3 regions of the Halalkalibacter sp. HAAS-P013 genome follow, and region 1 is predicted to be linked to each of the others. Evidence: riboswitches for the same ligand, from Rfam matches in the RefSeq annotation. Region 1 holds a riboswitch; each other region holds the start of a gene.

What was found. Region 1 has a riboswitch for thiamine pyrophosphate ahead of AC1FXP_RS06085 (LuxE/PaaK family acyltransferase). Riboswitches for the same ligand answer to the same signal wherever they lie in the genome.
Region 2: another riboswitch for thiamine pyrophosphate. It lies ahead of thiT (energy-coupled thiamine transporter ThiT); the one in region 1 lies ahead of AC1FXP_RS06085 (LuxE/PaaK family acyltransferase).
Region 3: another riboswitch for thiamine pyrophosphate. It lies ahead of AC1FXP_RS18755 (ABC transporter permease); the one in region 1 lies ahead of AC1FXP_RS06085 (LuxE/PaaK family acyltransferase).

The regions. Positions count from the first base shown of each region.
Region 1 is NZ_JBWQTU010000002.1:423,864-431,770, reverse strand. Features, by position in the region: gene dnaJ (molecular chaperone DnaJ) at 1-544, shown strand, start outside; gene prmA (50S ribosomal protein L11 methyltransferase) at 570-1,505, shown strand; gene AC1FXP_RS06095 (16S rRNA (uracil(1498)-N(3))-methyltransferase) at 1,563-2,315, shown strand; gene mtaB (tRNA (N(6)-L-threonylcarbamoyladenosine(37)-C(2))-methylthiotransferase MtaB) at 2,321-3,670, shown strand; TPP riboswitch at 3,910-4,013, shown strand; gene AC1FXP_RS06085 (LuxE/PaaK family acyltransferase) at 4,106-5,224, shown strand; gene AC1FXP_RS06080 (acyl-CoA reductase) at 5,221-6,696, shown strand; gene AC1FXP_RS06075 (ABC transporter ATP-binding protein) at 6,711-7,469, shown strand; gene AC1FXP_RS06070 (ABC transporter permease) at 7,472-7,907, shown strand, end outside.
Region 2 is NZ_JBWQTU010000011.1:64,886-72,792, reverse strand. Features, by position in the region: gene pfkB (1-phosphofructokinase) at 1-87, shown strand, start outside; gene AC1FXP_RS15150 (PTS fructose transporter subunit IIABC) at 103-1,959, shown strand; partial or broken gene AC1FXP_RS15145 (amidase family protein) at 2,215-2,442, shown strand; TPP riboswitch at 2,478-2,577, shown strand; gene thiT (energy-coupled thiamine transporter ThiT) at 2,650-3,219, shown strand; gene AC1FXP_RS15135 (calcium/sodium antiporter) at 3,385-4,344, shown strand; partial or broken gene AC1FXP_RS15130 (IS1182 family transposase) at 4,594-6,052, opposite strand; gene AC1FXP_RS15125 (carbon-nitrogen family hydrolase) at 6,664-7,467, shown strand; gene mreBH (rod-share determining protein MreBH) at 7,619-7,907, opposite strand, start outside.
Region 3 is NZ_JBWQTU010000015.1:15,080-22,986, reverse strand. Features, by position in the region: gene AC1FXP_RS18770 (Bcr/CflA family efflux MFS transporter) at 1-865, shown strand, start outside; gene AC1FXP_RS18765 (DUF4430 domain-containing protein) at 962-1,390, shown strand; gene AC1FXP_RS18760 (ECF transporter S component) at 1,393-1,908, shown strand; TPP riboswitch at 2,219-2,330, shown strand; gene AC1FXP_RS18755 (ABC transporter permease) at 2,394-3,167, shown strand; gene AC1FXP_RS18750 (ABC transporter substrate-binding protein) at 3,194-4,222, shown strand; gene AC1FXP_RS18745 (ABC transporter ATP-binding protein) at 4,241-4,984, shown strand; gene tenA (thiaminase II) at 5,012-5,680, shown strand; gene AC1FXP_RS18735 (hypothetical protein) at 5,975-6,202, shown strand; gene AC1FXP_RS18730 (sensor histidine kinase) at 6,494-7,907, shown strand, end outside.

The DNA.
Region 1 (7,907 bases):
GAAATTCATTAAAAATAAATGTTCAACCTGTGGTGGAAAAGGGAAGGTACGTAAACGCAAAAAGATCAGCGTGAAAGTACCAGCTGGTATTGATCACGGGCAACAACTTCGTGTATCCGGTCAAGGGGAAGCTGGTGTGAACGGAGGTCCTCCTGGAGACTTATATGTTGTCTTTAACGTAAAACCACATGAATTCTTTGAGCGTGATGGTGATGATATTTATTGTGAAATGCCACTAACATTCGCTCAAGTTGCACTTGGCGACGAAATTGAAGTGCCAACTTTGAACGGAAAAGTGAAGCTTAAAATTCCTGCAGGGACTCAAACAGGCACGAACTTCCGTTTACGTGGAAAAGGTGTACCGAATGTTCATGGTCGGGGCCAAGGTGACCAACACGTAAAAGTTCGTGTTGTTACACCTAAGGATTTAACAGAGAAAGAAAAAGATATGATTCGTGAGTTTGCAAAGATGTCTGGTGGCCAACCAGATGAACAGAATGATGGTTTTTTTGCAAAAGTAAGAAGAGCCTTTAAAGGTGATTAATTAAAAACTGGAGTTGGTAGAAATGATGAAATGGTCGGAATTTAGTATTCATACAACAGAGGAAGCGGTTGAGCCAGTCTGTAATATTTTGCACGAAGCTGGCGCAAGTGGGGTTGTAATTGAAGACTCTATCGACCTTGCAAAGGAGTGGGGCGATCGTTTCGGTGAAATCTACCAACTCTCTCCTGATGATTATCCAGAAGAGGGTGTTATTGTAAAAGCATACTTCCCTGTTAATAGTTTTTTAGCAGAAACGCTTGATGAAATAAAAGAGTCAGTCAATGGGTTACTTGCTTATGATATTGATCTTGGCTCGAACAAAGTTCAAATAGCCGAAGTACATGAAGAGGAATGGGCAACAGCATGGAAAAAATATTACAAACCTGTAAAGGTGTCCAGCTCTATCACGATTACTCCAACTTGGGAAGAGTATGAGGCGTCGGAGGATGAAACGATTATTGAACTTGATCCAGGTATGGCATTTGGAACAGGAACACATCCAACGACCGTTCTTTGTATTCAAGCTCTTGATCAGGTGATCAAAGGCGGAGAAGAAGTTGTAGATGTTGGAACAGGATCAGGTGTATTAAGTATCGCTGCGGCAAAGCTAGGGGCAAAACGTACCTTAGCGCTTGATCTAGACTATGTAGCGGTTGAAAGTGCAGAGCAAAATGTCGTGCTAAATCAAGTGGATAACACCGTAACGGTGAAACAGAACAATTTACTCGAAGGAATCGAAGGACCATTTGATATCGTTGTAGCAAATATATTAGCAGAAGTTATTGTTCGTTTTGTTCAAGATGCGGCAGCGGTTCTTAAGCCAGACGGAATTTATATTACATCAGGAATTATTAAGCGTAAGAAACAAGAAGTAAAAGATGCCCTCACAAGCGGTGGATTTGTTATAGAAGAAATCGTTGAAATGGATGATTGGGTAGCCATTATTGCGAAGAAGAAGTAAGGCTTGACTAAAAAGGTAGTCCCTTTTTGATATCACTTTAAAATAAGGAAGATGAAGATGCAACGATATTTTGTTAAAAAAGAGCAGATGACAGACACAGCCGTTCATATCCTAGGTGAGGATGTTAAGCACATCTCAAAAGTGATGCGGATGGATGTTGGTGATGAGGTTATTTGTAGTGACAATCATTCTAGGACAGTGAAATGTCGTTTATCAAATCTTTCGGATAAGGAAATCATTGCCGACATAATAGAGACGCTCGATCCTAAAACAGAACTCCCTGTACAAGTAACGATTGCACAAGGTCTTCCTAAAGGAGATAAGCTCGATTTAATTATTCAAAAAGGAACGGAGCTGGGCGCTTTTGCTTTTCTTCCCTTTTCGGCTGCTCGTTCGATCGTAAAGTGGGATCAAAAGAAAGCTGGCAAGAAAATTGAAAGGTTAGAAAAAATTGCAAAGGAAGCCGCGGAACAGTCGTATAGAGAATGCATTCCTGAGGTCCTAAATGTTCATTCTTTTAATGACTTAAAACAAAAAATCTCTTCGTATGATGTAGTAATCTTAGCATATGAAGAATCGGCAAAGCGAGGAGAACAAGTTCAGTTGGCTCAGCAGTTAGCATCAGTTACGCTTGGGCAGAAAGTTTTAGTGATTATCGGACCTGAAGGTGGAATCACTGAAGAAGAGCTTGGTCAATTAACTGAACAAGGTGCTATTGCTTGTGGATTTGGACCACGGATATTACGTACGGAAACGGCATCTCTTTATGTGCTTGCTGCGATTTCGTACCATTTCGAATTAATGAGGTGATATTAATGCCTACTGTTGCCTTTCATACATTAGGTTGTAAAGTAAATCATTACGAAACAGAAGCAATTTGGCAGCTGTTTCATAATGAAGGCTATGAAAAAGTTGATTTTGAAGCAACTTCAGATGTTTATGTCATTAATACATGTACAGTAACAAATACAGGCGATAAAAAAAGCCGACAAGTGATTCGTCGTGCAATCCGTAAAAATCCTGATGCCGTTATCTGTGTAACGGGTTGCTATGCTCAAACTTCCCCTGCTGAAATTATGGCGATTCCTGGAGTCGATATTGTCGTTGGGACACAAGACCGTGTGAAGATGCTAGAATACATTGAGCAGTTCAAACGTGAACGCGAGCCTATTAATGGAGTAGGAAATATCATGAAGTCACGTGTTTATGAAGAGCTTGATGTTCCAGCTTTTACTGATCGTACGCGTGCTTCCTTAAAAATACAAGAAGGCTGTAACAACTTCTGCACATTTTGTATTATTCCATGGGCTCGTGGTTTGATGCGTTCACGCGATCCACAGGAAGTAATTAAACAAGCAGAACAATTGGTTCATGCTGGTTATAAAGAGATTGTCCTAACCGGGATTCATACTGGTGGATATGGGGAAGATTTGAAGAATTACAGTCTTGCTCGTTTACTGGAAGACTTAGAAAAAGTAGAAGGCTTGAAGCGAATCCGTATTTCATCAATTGAAGCAAGTCAATTAACTGATGAAGTCATTAACGTGATTGACCGTTCAAATAAAGTTGTGCGCCACTTGCACATTCCATTGCAATCAGGATCAAATACTGTGTTAAAACGTATGCGCCGTAAGTATACGATGGAATTCTTTGGTGAGCGTTTAGATCGTTTGAAAGAAGTTCTACCAGGGCTTGCTGTAACTTCTGATGTCATCGTTGGTTTTCCTGGAGAAACAGAAGAAGAGTTTCAAGAAACGTTTGATTTTATTGCAAAGCACAAGTTCAGTGAACTACATGTGTTTCCATATTCTAAGCGTACAGGAACACCTGCTGCTCGTATGGAAGATCAAGTTGATGAAGAGATTAAAAATGAACGTGTTCACCGTTTAATCGAATTATCTAATCAGCTAGCAAAAGAATACGCATCGCATTTTGAAGGGGAAGTGCTTGAAGTAATTCCGGAAGAGCGCGATAAGGAAAATAAAAATAGTGGTTTATTCATCGGATATACCGACAACTATTTGAAAGTAAAAGTTCCTGCTTCTGAAGAGATGATTGGTAAACTTGTAAAAGTAAAAATTATAAAAGCGGGTTATCCTTATAACGAAGGCGAATTCGTACGCGTGTTAGAGGAAGCTGAAACAGTACAAGTTGTGAATGGATAAAAAAGGGGCTGTCTCATCAGTCCGAAACTAGGCTGCAATGGATCCGTTGGCTATGCGCCTTGAGAGGAGAAAACCACTTCTTCCAAGGCTTTTGAAAGATGTAGCGACTCCGCATTGCTTCGGGGGCATCCCAAAAGGTCAAAAAACGGACCTTTTGGGATGCCCCTTTTTCACTGTTTGGGCAACTATAGCGATAAGACGTAATTAATGATATGATTTATTGAGTAACTATATTAGATTTTTACCGCTAGGGGAGCCAAAGTTGGCTGAGATTAAAGCATTGCTTAGACCCTTTGAACCTGAACTATGTAATCATAGCGTAGGGAAGTGGCCATCATTTTATCAGCTATATTTTTTTGAGAAAACATAGTGAAGATTGATGACCGCTTTCGAGATAGAAAGCGGTTTTGTTTATGTTGAAGAGGAGTGTAGAGATTGTTACCATCATATGAAACATTAAAACAAGAACTCAGAAAATTTATTAATCAACCTACTGCCAGCGATGAACAATTTAATCAAATGGCTATGAATGTTTTTCAGTTCCAATATAATCACAACCAAACGTTTCGAAAATTTTGTAGAAAACGTCGTGTCTCACCTAGAAACATCAAACACTTTTTAGAGATCCCTCCTGTCCCGATTGATGCCTTTAAATTAACAACTTTAACAAGTCATCCAATTGAGGAAACAGAAGCGTTATTTATGACAAGCGGAACAACGAATCCCGAAAAAAGAGGAAAAAACTATCACCGAGATTTAGACATCTATGATTTATCTATGAAGACCTTTTTTAAGTCAGCGATTATGCCTGATCTTGAAAAGGTGAAAATGTTTGTTCTTTTTCCAGAAGAAGAAGTGCTGCCAAATTCGTCATTGGCACATTATTTACATATTGCTAAACAATTCTTTGGAACAGAAGATAGTCTATACGTTTTCTCAAAAGGTGAATTTCAATTAGAGAAACTAATTGAAGAATTACGAAAAGCGGAAAAAAATGAGGAACCGCTTTTATTAATTGGAGCGACTTTTTCTTTTATCCATTTATTAGATGAGTGTCGGAATAAGAATGTGAACTTTAAATTGCCACCTAAAAGTCGTTTAATGGATACAGGTGGAGCAAAAGGACGCTCCCGAGAAATGGAACCGAATGAGTTTAAAAAAGAGATGAGCAAGCTATTTTCGTTACCTTTAGAATATTGTCTTAATATGTATGGAATGACAGAGTTAAGCTCTCAAATGTATGATGGAAACTTACTTCATAACGAAGTTGAGTATCATACCCCAACGAAATATGGACCCCATTGGGTTAGAACGGTAGTAATGGATATCGAACGAATGGAGGAGAAATCCTTAGGAGAAAGAGGGATTATCGTTCACTATGATTTGGCGAACTTGAATTCAGTTATGGGCATTTTAACAGAGGATATAGGTGTCAGTGCGGGGAATGGGTTTTATTTGTTCGGTCGAGCAGAAGGTGCAGAGGCGAAAGGGTGTTCATTAGCTGTCGAACAGTTTTTAGCTTCAGCTCAACAATCAAGGGGAGATTCAGTATGACGTTAAGCTTTGCATGTTATCATGTCCCCTTCTCGTGTGAGCAGGATTTTGCAGAAGCATCTATTCAAAAATTAGTATTTGATAATTATGACAAGAGAGTTGAACTCTCTGTTCCACAGCTCACTCCAGTTCTTATTCAAAAAGTCATGGACAAGCTGAAACAGCAGCAAATGGACTATGTAAGCACACTTCGGACGAACGATCTAATTGATGTGTTTGATCAAGCGATTGAAAAATGGTTAGACCCGGAGTATGAATTAAGAAAGTTAGCTGAGGAACTTTTACCGGTCATTACAGGCTATGATCGTGAAATGATTCGCTTATTTCTAAGCCGGTATTTGCGCCAATTTCGCAAGGTGAAACTACAAAGGATGATTGAAGAGGATTTTCCCAATCCTCTTGTGTTGGATGAATTTCGTCCGAGAAAATCAGGAGGGGTATGCCGAGCTTACGGCCCAAGTATTATCACTCATATCTTTTCAGGAAATGTTCCAGCCTTGCCGCTTTGGAGTTTGGCTGCAGGTATAATGTTGAAGTCAGCTACACTTGGAAAAGTATCTTCTTCTGAACCGTTGTTTCCCGTGTTGTTTGCTAAAACAATTGCAGACATTGATCCAAGGTTAGGAGATTCACTAGCAATTCTTTGGTGGAAAGGTGGAAATCAGTCACTAGAAGAGGTGAGTTTCCAATCAACTGATGCCGTCATTGCTTATGGTGGAAAAGAAACGATTGAAACAGTTAGGCAGAAAGTGCCTGCACAGACAAGCTTTCATGCGCATGGTCATAAGGTTAGTTTTGGGTTGTTAACGAAAGAGTGTTTACAGAAAACGAAAGCATGGCAAGCGGCAAAGCTTGCAGCTAGTGATGCTTCATGGTTTGATCAGCAAGGATGTCTCTCTCCGCATGTCTTTTTTATTGAGCGAGGAGGAGCATATTCACCGCGAGATTTTGCCCAAATGTTAGCGAATGAGATGGCCAATTTTCAGGAAACGCATCCTCGTGCCCGGTTAACAGAAGAAGAGCTACAATCAATAGTAAAACTACGGACATCGATTGAATTTGAGAGCTTTGACAATTCTGATCTTAGTCTTTTAAAAAGCGAGTATGGAACAGATTGGACCGTGGTCTATCGTGGACGAGGGGAAGATCATCAATTTCCGTTCTCTCCTCTTAACCGATTTGTCACCATTGTACCTATCGACAATGTAAATGACATAAAGGGCTATTTGAATCAAGTAAAGGGATTCGTACAAACAGTCGGAGTTGGGTGTGCACCTCAATCTTTCTCTTCTATTGTTCACCTTTTAGGTGGATATGGTGTCAATCGAATTTGTGCATTAGGCTCTATGCCGCACCCTGAACCTGGCTGGCATCATGATGGTCGGTTTCATTTAGCTGATTTAGTCAGATTTTGTGATGTAGAATCTACATTAGAAGAACAAATGGATTTATTTGATTTATTTAGAGATTAAGGGAAGTGACAAAGGTGACGATCATTACGTGTCGAGACATTACCCTGCAATTTAACAGAGACCAGGCGCCTATACTAGATCATATTCATTTAGAAATCCAAAAGGGTGAGTTCGTTAGTATCATTGGGAAAAGTGGAAGCGGGAAGACGACCCTTTTGCAAATGCTTGGCGGCTTGCTGACTCCGACAAAAGGTGAGGTTAACGTGTTAGGGCAGGTGATTTTTGAGCCACTTGATGAAATTACGTACGTGTTTCAAAAACCTGTTCTTCTAGAATGGCGGAATGTGATAGAGAACGTTCTCATGCCAATTGAATTAAAACGAAAACCTAGTCAACAGGATCTAGATAAGGCGTCGGAAGTACTTGCTTCTGTTGGTTTAGGTATTCATCAAAATAAGTATCCTCATGAATTGTCAGGCGGAATGATGTCTCGAGTAACATTGGCAAGGGCTTTCATGATGGAGCCTAAAATCCTGTTAATGGACGAGCCTTTTTCAGCACTAGATGCGATGACGAAAGAACAGCTTCAATTAGAATTGATGAAATTGACAAAGCAGTATAAGACGACTACCGTATTCATCACACATGATATTACAGAAGCAGCTTATCTCTCGGATCGAGTTATTTTGTTAGGTGGACAGCCAGCGCAGGTCGTCGAAGAATTACAAGTTCCTTTTGCAAGACCTAGACCAAAGGAGTTAAAGTTTGATGCCTCGTTTATTGAAATGGTGAAAGGCCTACATAACTCGATTGAAGGGTTAGGTGGTCATTGAAAATGAAAGTGACGAAAATCTATTCGTTTTTGCTATTTCTTTTTTTGCTTGTCATCTGGGAAGTGGTTGTTCATGTAAAAGATATTTCAAAAATTATCCTACCAGCCCCAACAGCTATTGGTGCCAACTTAATACAACATTTTCAAAGTGGATATTTTTATCCGCATATTTTAGCAACGTCTATTGAGGTGTTCGGTGGTTTCTTTGCGGGAACTGTTCTTGGGATTGGTCTAGGGTTTTTAGTTGCACAGTCCAAGACAACGCAAGAAATATTACAGCCGTATATCATTGCTTCACAAGCGATGCCGAAACTAGCGTTAGCACCTCTATTAGTATTGTGGTTTGGCTTTGGATATACACCAAAAATAGTTATTGTAGCCCTTGTTTGTTTCTTTCCTTTATTTGAAAGTACTGTGACAGGACTTTCTCATGTTAGTC
Region 2 (7,907 bases), on a different contig from region 1:
AGTGCGACCGCTTTTTCTAAAGGATTTGCAGAAAGGGAAAAAGTAGAGGCTTTAATGAGGGAAATTAACATCAATGAATTAGAATAGAAAGGGATGAGTAGGATGAGAATTTCAGATTTATTAAAAAGAGATACAATCGTTCTTAATATGAAAGCTAACGATAAAGCTTCAGCGATAGATGAATTAGTTAAAAAGCTAGACGACGCTGGAAGATTAAATAATGCAGCTGAATACAAAAAAGCAATACTTGCAAGGGAGGAACAAAGCACAACGGGTCTTGGCGATGGAATTGCAATCCCTCACGCAAAAAGTGAGGCTGTTAAAACCCCATCGATTGCTTTTGGCCGCTCAGATAGCGGATTAGATTATGAAGCACTGGATGGTCAACCTACTCACCTATTCTTTATGATTGCTGCATCAGCTGGAGCAAATGAAGAGCATTTAGCAACGTTATCGCGTTTGTCTACGTTTTTAATGGATGAGGCTTTCCGTAATGCTTTATTAGAAGCAAAGTCAGAGGCTGATGTTGTCGCTGCTATTGATAAAAAAGAACAAGAGCAATTAGATAAAGAAGAAGCAGAGAAAACACCGGCAAAAGATGGGTATGATCTGTTAGCCGTTACAGGCTGTCCAACAGGAATTGCTCATACGTTTATGGCGGCAGATGCACTAAAAGATGAAGCGAAAAAACAAGGATTAACTATTAAAGTTGAAACAAATGGTTCTGGTGGAGTGAAAGATCAATTAACTCCAGATGAAATCGAAAATGCTCAAGCTATTATCGTTGCAGCGAGCACAAAAGTGGAAATGGATCGCTTCTCTGGTAAAAAAGTTATTGAAGTGCCAGTCACAGATGGAATCCGCCGCACAAAAGAACTTGTTGATCAAGCTAAGTCTGGGAATGTTCCAGTGTATAAAGGGTCAGGCGGTTCTGGTGGAAACAACGAAAATCAAGAAAAAGGAAAAGCTGGTGGCGGATTTTATAAACACTTAATGAATGGTGTTTCGAATATGCTCCCGTTTGTTGTCGGTGGAGGTATTTTAATCGCGCTTTCCTTCTTAATTGACATTGACCTGAATAATGAGTTTGCACAAATGTTAATGGACATTGGTGGAGGAACGGCCTTTGCACTAATGATTCCGGTTCTAGCTGCCTTTATCGCGATGAGTATTGCTGATCGTCCTGGTTTTGCAGCTGGTATGGTTGGTGGTTTAATTGCTGTAAATGGAGATGCTGGTTTCTTAGGTGGGTTGATTGCTGGTTTCTTAGGTGGTTATATTGCTCTACTTGTAAAGAAATTACTAGCTGGCTTACCACAACAACTGAGCGGTATTACGACGATTTTGTTCTATCCGGTCTTTAATATTTTCTTAACAGGTATGATCATGTTACTTCTTGTTACACCACTTAGCGCGATCAACCGTGGGCTTGAAGGCTGGTTAGGCGGCATGGGAACAACAAATATGATTTTACTCGGAATCATTCTTGGTGGAATGATGGCGATTGACATGGGTGGTCCAATTAACAAAGCTGCCTTTACTTTTGGTATCGCGATGATTGATGCGGGTAACTTTGGACCTCACGCTGCTGTTATGGCAGGCGGGATGGTTCCACCACTTGGAATAGCTTTAGCAACAACATTCTTCAAGCGTAAGTTTACGAAGCAAGAGCAAGAAGCAGGTAAGACAAATTATATTTTAGGTGCATCCTTTATTACAGAAGGTGCCATTCCGTTTGCTGCAGCTGATCCGGGTCGAGTTATTCCAGCTTGTGTGGCTGGGGCAGCAGTAGCAGGTGGGCTTACAGCATTATTTGGAATTGGATTGCCTGCTCCGCATGGTGGAATATTTGTAATCGGACTTGTGTCTGGTGGTTGGTTTATGTATTTATTAGCTATTGTTCTTGGTGCTATTGTGACAGCATTAGTTTTAGGAACTTGGAAGAAGAAGACTGTATAAATAGGGTGATAAGGGCAGTGTCAAAAGGTCAAAAAACGGACCTTTTAACACTGCCTCTTTTTCTTTGTACTTCTTTGCTTCTTACTAGTTTACGTAAAATAAATTCAGTATAATAAAATAATATCATTTCATGAAAGTAGGTCTTTAGATGATCAACCCAAAACTAAAAGAGATTGAAAAGAGTTGGTTATTAGATGCAAGCATTGAAGTTATCCAAACAGGCTGAAAAATGGCCAGTCTTTGCTTATGAAATCGGATAAGACTAGAGAGGATCTTGATATCATCGTTTTTCCTAATAATCTTGGGGCAGCAATTCCAGCAAAGGCGGGTTATCCATCTATTACAGTTCCAGCAGGTTATACAGGAGAAGGAGAACCGGTAGGGATTACGTTCACAGGAAAAGCATTTACAGAGAATAAGTTAATCGAGGTTGCAGCTGCGTTTGAGAAGTTGGGAAATATAAGAAGAAACCCAACCTTTTAGAAGAATATGATATAATATAACAGACAATTTCAAGCAATATCCACTAGGGGTGTCGAGTGACTGAGAGAGGGTAATCCTCAACTCTTAGAACCTGATCTAGTTTAAACTAGCGTAGGGAAGTGGCTGTAATAATGTGAGATTATTTGTGCTCATTTTATATTGACACCTTTCCTTCTCTTGTGGATAAAAACAAAAGGAGGTTTTTTTATGTCTAGAGATCGTTTATTAACAATGATTGAAGTGGCAGTGATGACAGGTTTAGCGATTGTCTTAAGTAATGTAAAGTTTGGGGCACTTTGGGCAATGGGGGGGTCAATTTCGTTGATTATGGTTCCTATTTTTATTATTTCCTTTAGACGAGGTTGGAAAGTGGGTGTAGTAACAGGATTATTAGTCGGATTATTAAATCTGCTGTTTGGGGGATATGTTGTACACCCGATACAGTTAATACTAGATTATCCATTAGCGTACCTTGTATTAGGCTTAGCGAGCATATTCATGTTGAAAAAAGGCTTGGTTCCTAGCACGGCAGCTATTGTATCAGGGTTGTTATTTGCTACGACTCTGCGCTTTTTTAGTCACTTTACATCAGGTGTAGTGTGGTTTGGAGAATATGCTCCAGATGGAATGAATGCCAGCCTGTACTCTTTTTATTATAATATCTCATATTTAATACCGGAGATGTTACTAACGCTTGCCATATTAATTTTACTTTCAAAGAAGTATCCTCAGTTCTTCTTGGCAAAACGTCAAAGTAATGTTTCAGATGCAGCATAAAAGGATTAGGTAAAAAACGGCTTATGTGACGAGGGCACTGAAAAAAGGTAAAGCTGACCTTTCAGTGCCCTCCATGTGAGTCGTTTTTTGTTGGCGTAAAAAGGTTAAAATCTCTTCAATTTGTGTAAATTAAAAAAGATTACAAAATGGACGGGTGATAATAAGATGGTATATCTTTTACTCTTAATAGGCTTTGGGTTACTTATTAAAGGGGCGGATTATTTTATTGATGGTTCGTCTAATATTGCTGCATTGTTTCGTGTTCCACCTCTTATTGTAGGCTTAACAATTGTGGCGTTTGGTACAGGTGCCCCTGAAGCAACAGTTAGTATCATTGCTGCTTTAGAAGGGAATGCGGATGTCACAATCGGTAACATTGTTGGTAGTAATTTATTAAATATGTCATTAGTTGTTGGGATCACTGCATTTATTTTTCCTTTGTCTGTGGAAAGGCCAACAATAAAAAAGGAAATTCCATTTGCTTTTCTTGCTACGGTTGCATTACTCGTAGTTATGAGTGATAGAGTTCTCCAATTTACAAATGAAAATTTTATTACTCGAAGTGATGGAATTATCTTCTTGTTATTTTTTGCTATATTTTTGTATTATGTAATTGAAGCTGCCAGGAATAGCCGTGAAGAGAATATTGGAGAAAACAAAAACATTGACCAAACTGGAGGATGGGGTAAGAACATTCTTATTACATTTGGAGGTTTGGCTGCAATTGTATTAGGCGGATATTTGGTTGTAGAAAGTAGTACGGATATTGCTTTACGCTTTGGGATGAGTGAGACCTTAGTAGGACTAACAATAGTTGCTATAGGATCTTCTTTGCCAGAGCTAATTACATCAATAACTGCTGCAATGAAACAACAAAGTGAGATTGCCTTAGGGAATATTGTTGGAAGCTCAATCTTTAATGTGTTATTTGTCCTTGGGATCGCATCTATTATCTCTCCCTTGCCGGTGAATGATAAATTATTTTTTGATATATTTGTGCTACTTGTGTTAACGATTATCTTGTTTATCTTCTCTCGTACACATTATAAAGTGAAAAAATATGAGGGGATGGCTTTAACGATATTTTATATAATATATTTAATATATATTATTATGAGAAATTAAATAGATAAACAACAAAACCATTGGTAAGGTGGTTTTGTTGTTTTTTAAAGCTGTTTTTGTAAAGATTGTTGCTGTGAAGAAACGTTTTCCTCGTAGGGAAATGGAGCGGAAGTCACTCGACTCCTGCGGGATGCAGAGGGAGGGCACTGAAAAACTTCCGTTTTTCGTGCTAATGAGAATTTGAATTTAAAAAAACAGGCAATTTTCCTCCGTTATTGGGTGAGAAATTGCCTATTTCTTTTCTATTTATTACTCTTTCTCGTTTAAAAGCTTTAGTATTCTCTTGAGATTCACCGCAAATATCGTGGTAGCTGCTTGAATTTGCATAGCAAACAGACCCGAGGATGATGCAATTTTTAACCCGTGTCGATGTTTTAACTCGCTATTTTTTGCTTCTATTTTATAACGTGACTTCTGCATTTCTTTAAACTCTTCTGTTTGTTGAAAGGATTCTTGATCAGAATGTTCCTCTGATTTAATGGTCACATAATATGACTTTGTTTTTGCGCCTTTTTTATAACACCCTTCTTGAAATGGACAGATTTTGCATTTCTCAACATCAAATAGGTATCGAATTCGAGGATTAGTATCTTTCCCTTTTCGTTGATCATATTTTTTGTGAGTTGCCATATGTCCAGCTTTACAAACATACATACCGGCATCTTTATTGAATTCGAATTCATCATTTTTCCGTGTTCCGTCTGTAATGATAGGGTGGAGTTTGGAAACTAGGCTCATGTTATTTGTTTTCGCAAATTGAATGTTGTCTTTATCAGAGTAGGCTGTATCTCCAATGAGTGTATCTATTTCCATTCCTGCTTCTTGGCTTTTTTGAACTAGTTCCTGTAGATACTTTCCATCGCTTTTTTCTCCAGAAGTGACCACTGACGCTGTAATAATTCGTTCTTCGTTCGTCATGGCGAGATGTGTTTTGAAGCCAAAGAAAGAAGAGTTCTCTGTTTTATGTCCAAGTCGTGCATCTGGGTCGTTTGAATAATTGAGATGCTCTGTATAATCTTCTACTACTTCTTTTAACACATTTACTTTCTCTTTAATCGCTGGAATCTGAGCGATTTGCGGTTCTTTTTCCACAACAGAGATGACTTGGCGACAATACTCCAATTCATCCGCAACATCATTAGATGTTGTTTTAGCTGGAACTTCTCCTTCATGGACTCATTAATCTGATAGACAGCTTTTCGAACATTTTTTGATTTTTCTTGTGAAAATTCCTTTGGGATTTTTGATTATAACGAGCTTTTGTATGTGTGGCATCCACGATGATGCTTTTACTCTTTATAATCTCCTTTTCTAAGGCAATCTCGACTGATTTTCGAATGAGCATATCTAATAAAGCCTCGTCTTTAAGGCGAAGCCTTCTGAATTTAGTTAGCGAACTTGGATCAATAACCGATTCTTCAGGTGCCATATTGAGAAAATATTTAAATGACATATCGTATTTAGAACGTTCAACTAAATCAACATCCGATAAATCATAAATCACTTTTAGTAATAGATATTTGAACATACGAACAGGTGGAATTGCATTCCGACCATTATCAAGGCAATAATTTGATTTTAACTCGTTTAGTATGAATGAAAAATCAACAAGTTCATTGATCTGACGAGGCATATTATCTTTAGGGACAGCTAGTTCATAAATTCCCATATATGGACTGAGTGTTATTGTTTCTTCATTTGATATCATTAGATTCACCTACATCTATGTAATACCTAAATTATAAAATAAAATGACAGTGAAATGTTTGATGAAAATTAAACTTCAGACTGTAGACAAAAGGCCTTTGAGTTTCATTTCTCAAAGGCCTTTTTACGCTATTTCTCCTATTTCTTTTGATCGTTGAAGAGTAGGGAATTTCTATCTTTCCGCTCAACAAAGCGGACGGGATGGGAGGGCCGACTCCTGCAGGAGGGAAGGGCAGGTTGAAATCCACCGGCGCAGCCGGTTAGTTCAACGCCCGCCTGCGGAAAGCGTGCCCCCCATCCCGGGAGCGAGGTCAAAGCTCCTTTTCAAGTCCGAAATAAACGAACACTTTTTCAGTGGCCTCATGCAGAGGTAGGGGCGAGACCCCGCAGGCGCAGCCGAGGAGGCTCGGCACCTCCCCGCGGAAAGCGAGTGGCTGGAGCGCAATGGAACGAACATGAGGAGAACACGTATCCCATAAAAACAACTTTTAAGTATGCGAACGCCTTTTAAAATGAAAACCTTGGTTGAGGAAAAGCCATTCTTATTTCGGTTTCTCTTTTAACCAATGATATAATAAAAGGTACATACAAAGTAATTGGAGGAGAGGTAGTATGAAAATAGCTTCATATCAAATGGATATTGTCCCTGGCAACCCTGCTAAAAACCGGGACAAGATAAAAATGTGGGCAGAGCAGATTTGTAAGGAACAACAGCCTGATATCCTTGTCCTACCTGAAATGTGGACGACAGCTTATACGCTACCTACATTGGAAGTGACAATTAAACCAGATAAGGATGTAACGGAGTTATTCCTAGAGAAACTAGCTAGCAAGTTAAACGTAAATATTGTTGCTGGCTCTATTGCAGTTGAGGAGGATGGCGGTATTTACAATAGGTCGTATATACTCAATCGAAAAGGCAAAATTATTTATACATATGATAAGATCCATCTTGTTCCGATGTTAGATGAACATCTTTACCTAAAAGGAGGGAGAGGTTCAGTACAAGTATTTGAGCTAGAAGGGCGTAAGATGGGGATTATTATTTGTTATGACTTACGTTTTCCTGAGCTCGTACGTTCACTAGCGCTACAAGGGGCGGAAGTGGTATTTGTCGTTGCGGAGTGGCCTATGGCAAGAGCTAATCATTGGGAAATTCTCCAACAAGCAAGAGCGATTGAAAATCAGTTGTTTGTTGTGAGTTGTAATCGAGTGGGTACATATGATGAGGTTGAATTCGCAGGAAGTTCAATGGTTATTAATCCTTGGGGGGATATTGTTCATAAAGCTTCTTCAACAGGTGAAGAGACAATAAGCGTTAGTTTGAAATTGGACGAAGTTAGTCGTATTCGCAAAGATGTACCTGTATTTTCGAGCAGAGTTCCAAAGCTATACGTGGAAGCTGATGATAAATAACGTTTAATTAAGGGAGTCATTGAATGGGGTGTTACTAAAACGGAATATTCCCGTGATCATGAAAAAAATAAGAGGAGAAGGAATCAAAGTGCCCTTCTCCTCTCTTTAGAGAAAAAATCTACATTGCTGATTGCTTCAGTGTCCTCTTTGGTCACACTGATATTTTTTGTAGTTTATCAATAAATTTTAGCGAACGGCCTGTCCCAATTGCTACCGACTCAAGTGGATTCGGGGCTACGTGAACGGGAACAGAAATCTCACCGGCGAGCCATTCTTGTAAACCGTTTAATAGGGCACCTCCACCTGTAAGCATAACTCCTTGATCAACAATATCTCCACTTAATTCAGGAGGACAATCCTCGAGAGTTGCTTTTACAGATTCAAGCAATTGCAAGAGTAACTCATTAAGGGCTTGCTGAATTTCCGTAGAGTTTAGAGTG
Region 3 (7,907 bases), on a different contig from region 1:
TGCTGTAGTCCGTGATGTTTTTAGCGGACGTGAGTTAACGAAATTCTTTGCGCTGTTAATGGTCATCAATGCAGTTGCACCGATGGCGGCACCAATGGCTGGGGGAGCGATCTTGCTCTTGCCATTTGCTAATTGGAGTTCGATTTTTTACTTTTTAAGCTTGATTGGTCTTTTCATTGTATTGGTTGTAGCGCTAAAATTAAAGGAGACGTTGCCTCCGGAAAAACGAATTCCTAGTACAGTTGGGCATTCTGTTCGGACAATGGGAAGCTTGTTTAAGGATCGATCTTTCATTGGGTACGCATTAACGGTTGGTTTCATCCATGGCGGAAGTTTTGCTTATGTTGCTGGAACTCCTTTTGTGTATCAAGGGATTTATGATGTGTCTCCTCAGGTATTCAGCGTGTTGTTCGGCATTAATGGGCTTGCTATTATTTTAGGGAGTTTTACTATCGGACGCTTAGGTGGAATTGTTCATGAAAGAAGTTTGTTACGTATTGCGGTAATCATCGCGGTAAGTGCTACGTCTTTCCTGCTAGTAATGACCATCGTTGAAGGACCACTGGCAACACTCGTAATTCCAATCTTTATTTATATGACTTCCATGGGGATGATCACAACAAGTACCTTTTCTTTGGCGATGCAAAATCAAGGCCACCGTGCGGGTAGCGCGAGTGCGGTGCTAGGTACGCTTTCCTTATTCCTCGGCTCAATGGTTTCCCCACTTGTTGGGATTAACGAAACGACGGCGGTACCGATGGGAGCCATTTTGTTTTTTACTTCAATGCTTGGGGCTATTGCTTTCTTTAAGCTGACAAACATGCAGCAGGTCGAACCGAGTGTAAAAAGGAAGGTAGGAGGATGATGCCAAAAGGCTGTTCACCCGGCCTATATGTCTTGAATACATGCTTACAAGTAACGCGGACAAACTACTATTGATACAAGTTTAGGAGGAATGGGAATGAGATATTTGTTTTCTATTTTATTTGCAGTTTTGCTCACGTTAACGGGATGTGGAGCAAACAATGAAGCGGTGGAAGAACCGGTTCAAGAGGAAGCTACTGAGGAAGTACAAGAAGGGGCAGAGGGTGTAGAGGAAACCTATGCAACGATTGTGATAAGTGAAGAAGAACCTGAAAATATCCTAAGTGAGGATACGGTATCGTTCGAACAAGGACAAACGCTTATGGATGTGATGGATGAACATTATGACATTACAACAGCGTATGAAGGTGCGTTTATTTCAGGAATTAACGAAATTGAAGCAGATGATGAAACATCAAGTTATTGGCTCTATACGATCAACGGAGAAGAAGCGTTAGTAGGGGCAGCTGAATACGAACTTGAACATGGAGACTTGATTCATTTTCATTACGCTTCGATTGAATAGGCATGTCAATTCGCCGAATTACGTTGCTAGCCATGCTCAGTGCCCTTTGTGTGGTTGGCCGAATGGCTTTTGCTCATATTCCTAATGTTCAACCGGTTACGTCCATTATTATAATCACAGCGATGTTTATGGGCCCGGTCAATGGCCTCATTCTAGGTTTTGTCAGTACGGTATTAACGAATATGACATTAGGAACAGGCATATGGACCTTTTGGCAAATCATTTCTTGGTCCGTGATTGGGCTTGTCTCAGGCTGGATGGGAAGAGTTCATACAAAGTGGGGCATCCCTTTCCTTGTTCTAATCATGTACGCAGGATTTTGTGGTTATTTTTATGGATTTGTCATCTCACTGAATATGCTGTTCATTAGCGATCGCTTTATAGCGTATTACTTAGCTGGGCTCCCATTTGACACAAACCATGCGATAGGGAATATGATTTTCTTTTCACTCCTTTATCCGATCATGAGCAGGATTTTTGTTCATTATTTAAAGAAAGGTCCATTTACATCCATATAATGCGAAGTGTTAGAGGGCTTTTGAAAAGTAAGATCTTTATAACAGAGGGAAAAGGGTTAAGATACACACTGTATGAGACGGAAATCGTTAGGATTTTCGTCTCATTTTTCAGGCTTTCTAGGAGAATTGAGTCATTATGAAGCAGATGAAAGCCCGTTCGCTGTTATAGCAAGGAGAAAAAGGTTCACATGGGTCAAGACGAGTGATTGCTCCATTCTGACTTAGGGGGGCTAATTGTATTAAATAGTTTGAAAGAACGGAATATTGCACAAAGTCAAAATGTGTGATAAGCTTTCTTAGGAAAAATTATGAATAGTAATAGGGGAGCTATGAGGTTGGCTGAGAGGATATCCCGATGAAGATATCGACCCTTTAACCTGATCTGGGTAATGCCAGCGGAGGGATGTTTATTAGAATTACATGTTGACATGTAAAGTCTACACGCCTCTGTGGTGTGTAGACTTTTTTTGTGAAAGGAGGGTTTCATGGAACGTTTGCGTCAGTCGATCTGTTCAGCTGCTCCAGCGATCATCGCCATTATTATGTTTCTTGTCGTGTGGGAAGTGGCTGTGTGGATTTGGGACGTTGAAAACTGGATCTTACCAGCGCCAAGCTTGATCGTTCTTACGTTATTTGACACGTGGCATCTATTACCTGAACATATCTGGATGACCACAAAAGAAGCGCTGCTTGGTTTCTTATTAGGAATTATCGTTGCGTTAGTAATGGCTTTTATTTTAGATTTTTCACCGCTTTTACGTAAAAGTTTTTATCCGATTCTCTTATTCTCGCAAACGATTCCTATAATAGCGATTGCACCTTTGCTCATTATTTGGTTTGGATATGGAATTTTGCCTAAAGTTCTCGTCGTCGCATTAGTCACTTTTTTTCCGGTAGTCGTTAGTCTCGTTGAGGGACTGCAATCAAGTGATCGCGATATGATCCGACTTGTTCGGTCGATGGGGGGATCGCACCTGCAGGTATTTTCCTCTGTTAGGTTCCCGCACGCATTACCTTACTTATTTACAGGATTGAGAATTGGCGCTACATATAGTGTATTGGCAGCGGTGATTTCAGAGTGGGTCGGTGCAAGTTCTGGATTAGGAATTTATCTAATCAAAGCTCAAAGCTCGTTTGCGACAGATAGGGTATTCGTCGTTATTGTGCTTATCTCACTATTGAGCTGCCTTTTATTTTTAGTTGTTGTCTTACTCGGCAGACTCATGATGCCGTGGAAACACAAGTCTCAAAAAAAATAAACGAATTAAGTTGAGGAGAGAGTTCGATGTCAAAAAAGCTAAGTGCATTTTTGTTTTTCATTATCATGCTTGCGTTAGTTGGTTGTAACCAAGCAGAAGAGTCAAGCCAAGGGGAAGCAGTTGAATCTGAAGCAGGGGAAGAGGCACCGTCCGAATCTACAGAGTTAATGGAAGCAACGTTTATATTAGATTGGGTACCTAACACAAATCATACGGGTATTTATGTCGCTAGAGAAAAAGGGTTCTTTGAAGAGGAAGGGATTGATTTAACAATTATCGAACCAGCCATGGAAGGTGCCGTACCAGTTGTAGCAGCAGGACAAGCTGATTTTGGGATTGGATCTCAGACAGGCGTTACAATTGCTAGATCAACCGGTATTCCAGTCGTTTCGATTGCTGCAGTCATTCAGGAGCACACATCTGGTTTTGCTTCTCCAGTGGAAAAAGAGATTACTTCACCAGAGGATTTTGAAGGAAAGACATATGGTGGATTTGGAGGTGCTGAAGAAGAGGCGATTTTGGAAACCGTATTAAAACAGCATGAGGTTGATCCTTCTTCGGTAGATAATGTCATCGTTGGATCTGCTGACTTTTTTGCTAATACGAAAAGAGACATAGATTTTCAATGGATTTTTTATGGGTGGACAGGAATTGAAGCTGAAGTTCGTGGTGAGGACATTAATATGATTTATCTGAAAGATATTGATCCTGTCTTTAATTATTATTCGCCGGTTATTTTTAGCAGTGAAGCTGTGATTGAAGAGCAGCCTGAGTTAGTTGAAAAATTTGTAAGAGCTGTCTCGAAAGGATATGAATTTGCGATTGAGCAGCCATCAGAAGCAGCGGAAATCTTAATTTCAGCTAGCCCAGAAACAAATGAAGAACTGATTCGTGCATCACAAGAGTGGCTAAGTCCACGCTACAAAGGGGATGCAGAAAAATGGGGCATTCAAGAGGAACATATTTGGAATGATTTTTCAGAGTGGCTGCTTGAAGCAGGTTTGATTGAAACAGAAGTAACAGAAGAAGCGATGACAAATACGTTCTTGCCTTAATGAAAGGTTGTAGTCGATATGGAAATCAGCATTCGTAATCTCTGTCATTCGTTTGACGGGCAACCTGTCATCAAAAGAATAAACCTTTCTCTTCAAAAAGGTGAATTTGTTTCATTAATTGGACCAAGTGGTTGTGGCAAAAGCACCTTGTTTAATCTCATTACGGGTCTTGAAGTTCCCTATGAGGGAGAAATTTTATTTGACGGTAAGGATATGAAAGGGAAACGTGGGCATAGCAGTTATATGATGCAAAAGGACTTATTGTTCCCATGGAAAACTGTACTTGAAAATGTCCTTCTAGGTCCTAAGGTAACAAGACACCAAACAGAACAAGCAAAAGAAGAGGCCCTTACTCTTTTTCCTTTGTTTGGTTTAGAAGGATATGAGCAATATTATCCGGATGTGTTATCAGGAGGAATGAAGCAGAGGGCTGCGCTACTACGAACGTTCTTGCATAAAAAAGAACTCATGCTATTAGATGAGCCTTTTGGCGCGTTAGATGCGTTAACTCGTGAGAAAATGCATAGTTGGCTTTTGCATATATGGAGTCAAATGCAACGGACAGTCTTATTTATTACACATAGTATTGATGAAGCAATCTTTTTATCAGACCGTATTTATGTGTTAGGACCACGTCCTACTGAAGTCATACTAGAAGTAAAGGTGCCATTGCCAAGACCAAGGAAAAAGGAAATGACCGTCACTCCTGAATATTTAGAGTTAAAAAGGCAATTGATGAACGCTCTGTACGAAATGAACTAAATAGATGATGAAGAGAGGATGAATGATATGAAATTTTCAGAACAACTTCGTAAAAAGGTAGACTCTATTTGGAATGCAAGCTTTGAGCATCCATTTGTTACAGGAGTAGCTAATGGCTCATTGCCAATCGAATGTTTCAGTTATTATGTGCAACAAGATTCCTTTTATCTTTCGAAATTTGCTCAAGTACAATCCATTGGGGCTGCGAAAGCACTAGACTTTCATACGACATCGCAAATGGCATTTCATGCTAAATCAACCTTTGATGCAGAGCATATGCTACATGAAGGATTTGCCAAAGACTTAGGATTAGAAAAGAATAACGAAGGTCATATGGCGGCTGAACCTGCTCCGACGGCAGTAGCCTATACGAACCACTTGTTTTCTGTTGCGTATAAGGGTTCTTTAGGGGAAGTCATTGCTGCAATTCTTCCTTGTTATTGGTTGTATTGGGAAATCGGAGAAAAGTATAAAGGTTCTACTCCAGGACATCCCGTCTATCAAAAGTGGATTGATACGTATGGTGACGAGTGGTTTGCAACGTTAGTAAAGGAACAAATAGACCGTTTGGATGAATGGGCAGAAAAAGCTTCAGAAGAAGAAAAGCAACGTATGGAAGCTATTTTTGTTACAAGCAGCAGGTATGAGTATATGTTTTGGGAGATGTCTTACACGTTAGAGAAGTGGCCGGTGTAAGATGAAGTTATAATATACGACCCATCCAATTACTGTGGATGGGTTTTGCTGTAGAGTATGTCCAGGAGATTGGTAATTGGAGTTCGCCAAGAGCGCTGATTAGGTTTAGGCAAAATTCTTCCTCATAATTAATGTAGAAATCAAAATAATAAAGTTAAATGAAGGAAAGGGGACTACGAAACCTAAATGATGAATTCCTTGATCAATCACATTAGCTGGATAAGATCTGTATTTAATTTGGGAAGGAGGACACAGCAAATATTTGGAGCTAGACGCAATAACAGTGGAGGAGTGATGTACTCAATATTAGGAATAGGAATTGGAGTAGCGGCTTACGGCCTTCTAACGAATCGTGAAAATGGATTTCAATCATTGAAGCAACCGATTAGTAACTTCATTAAGAACAATCAATTCAATATGATGAGAGGGTCAACTCAAACAGCTATGGCAGAGTTTTCAGAAGAACTGACGACTGAGATTGCTAAAAAGGTAGATAATATTGATTATGATGAGCTTTTTTAAAGAATGTATTATTAGCCCCTAAGAAGTAGCTTATTTTTAGCTTTCTTAGGGGCAATTAATTGTTTTTATGATTATTACTAATAATAATTAGGTGAAATGGGTTAATTGGCTTACATAAAATGAGTTCAGTGTTTGTATTTTGCGCAGTATTCTGACATATTGTTTAGGTCTGAAATTGTAAATGTTTCCAATCTATGAATGTCTATTGCGTGATTTAATTTAACATAGATAACTATAGTAATAGAAGTTTTAAAGAAACTTACAAGACTAAGGCATGGGAAGGATTTTATTATGAAAGAGAAGAATGCAACGTTAAAAACCCTCTTTTTGGTTCGGGTTCTTTTAGCGTCTCTGATTCTAGTTTTAGTATCGGGATCTATTTTGCTCTATTTTAATAATTTACAGATTGTATCTGAAGTAAATAAGCAATCAACTTTGACGGCTCAAAGTATAAAACGTGAAGTTGAAAACACGAACTTGGCAGCAAAATCCTTAGAGCATCAAATTGATTTGAAATTAATTTCTTTTGCAAAACATGCAGCAGAAAGATTACAGGAAAAAAGGTTAGAAGATATAACAAATCAAGATTTACTAGTGTTAAGAGAAGAGTTAGAATTAGCTGGGATTACTTTGTTTGCTAGAGAAGGAGATGATATTGTAGGTGTTCGATCAACCGATCTTCATGAGATTGGATTTAGTTTCAAGGAATATGGTTATTATGAAACGATAGACACTCTATTAAAGGGTGAGAAAGTTTATGTAGAGGGAGCCTCTTTAGTTGATAACCATATTCTCGTTTTACCAGTTGCTCAGTCGGGATCACAACAGGGAGAACCGGTTTTTTTCAAATATGGCTATTATCACCCTCCTGGTTCTTCATATATTATTAATCCTTATATAGAAGTAGATGAAGTTGAGGATTTGTTAAATCAAGTAGGGCCGAGTTCGATAATGGAACAGATGAAAACGGACAACCCATATTTGGATGAAGTCGCTATTTTAAATCCAAAAATTTTCGTTGACCCATCATTTGAGGACCAATTGTATCCACCGCTAAAACAAATTGTTCATGGTACATATGATTATAAAAGTGAGCAAGACCTTGATGTATTAAAAAATATGGTAACCAATCCCGAGAAGACTTTTTATATAGAAGAGGTTAATGGAAAGAAATTGTATAAAGTCTTTCTTCCTTTTGGGGCTGATCAAGTAATTTATACGGCTTTTAACTATGGGAAAATGAGTGAGCCTCTTACTCGACAAGCTATTCTTATTATTGTGACAGGATCAATTTCAATACTTGTAATGTATCTCATAACCTCTCAATTCTTTAAGAGGATTTATCGTAGAATTGATATTTTAGTAAGAGATGTAGGGCGTATCTCGAAAGGGCAGTATGGAGTAACGATTGGTTCGGACGACCAGTATGAGTTTAGAAAACTCACAGAAGCCATTAATCAAATGTCTCTAAGCTTACGGCAGTCATTTGATAACCTCTCAAGTGAAAAGTTATTTCGTGAGCAAATTCTAGCGTCAATTCCAATAGGTATTATGACAGTGCAAAACCAAAATAGTGAGATTGAATTAAATGGAAAGGCCAAAGAGGTAACGAACTTAGATGAGGTAGAAATAAACAGTCTTTATAAAGAAAAAGTGACTTCTCAAGTAAATAAAGAGTTTTGGGATTTGTTTTATTCTGAAGAAT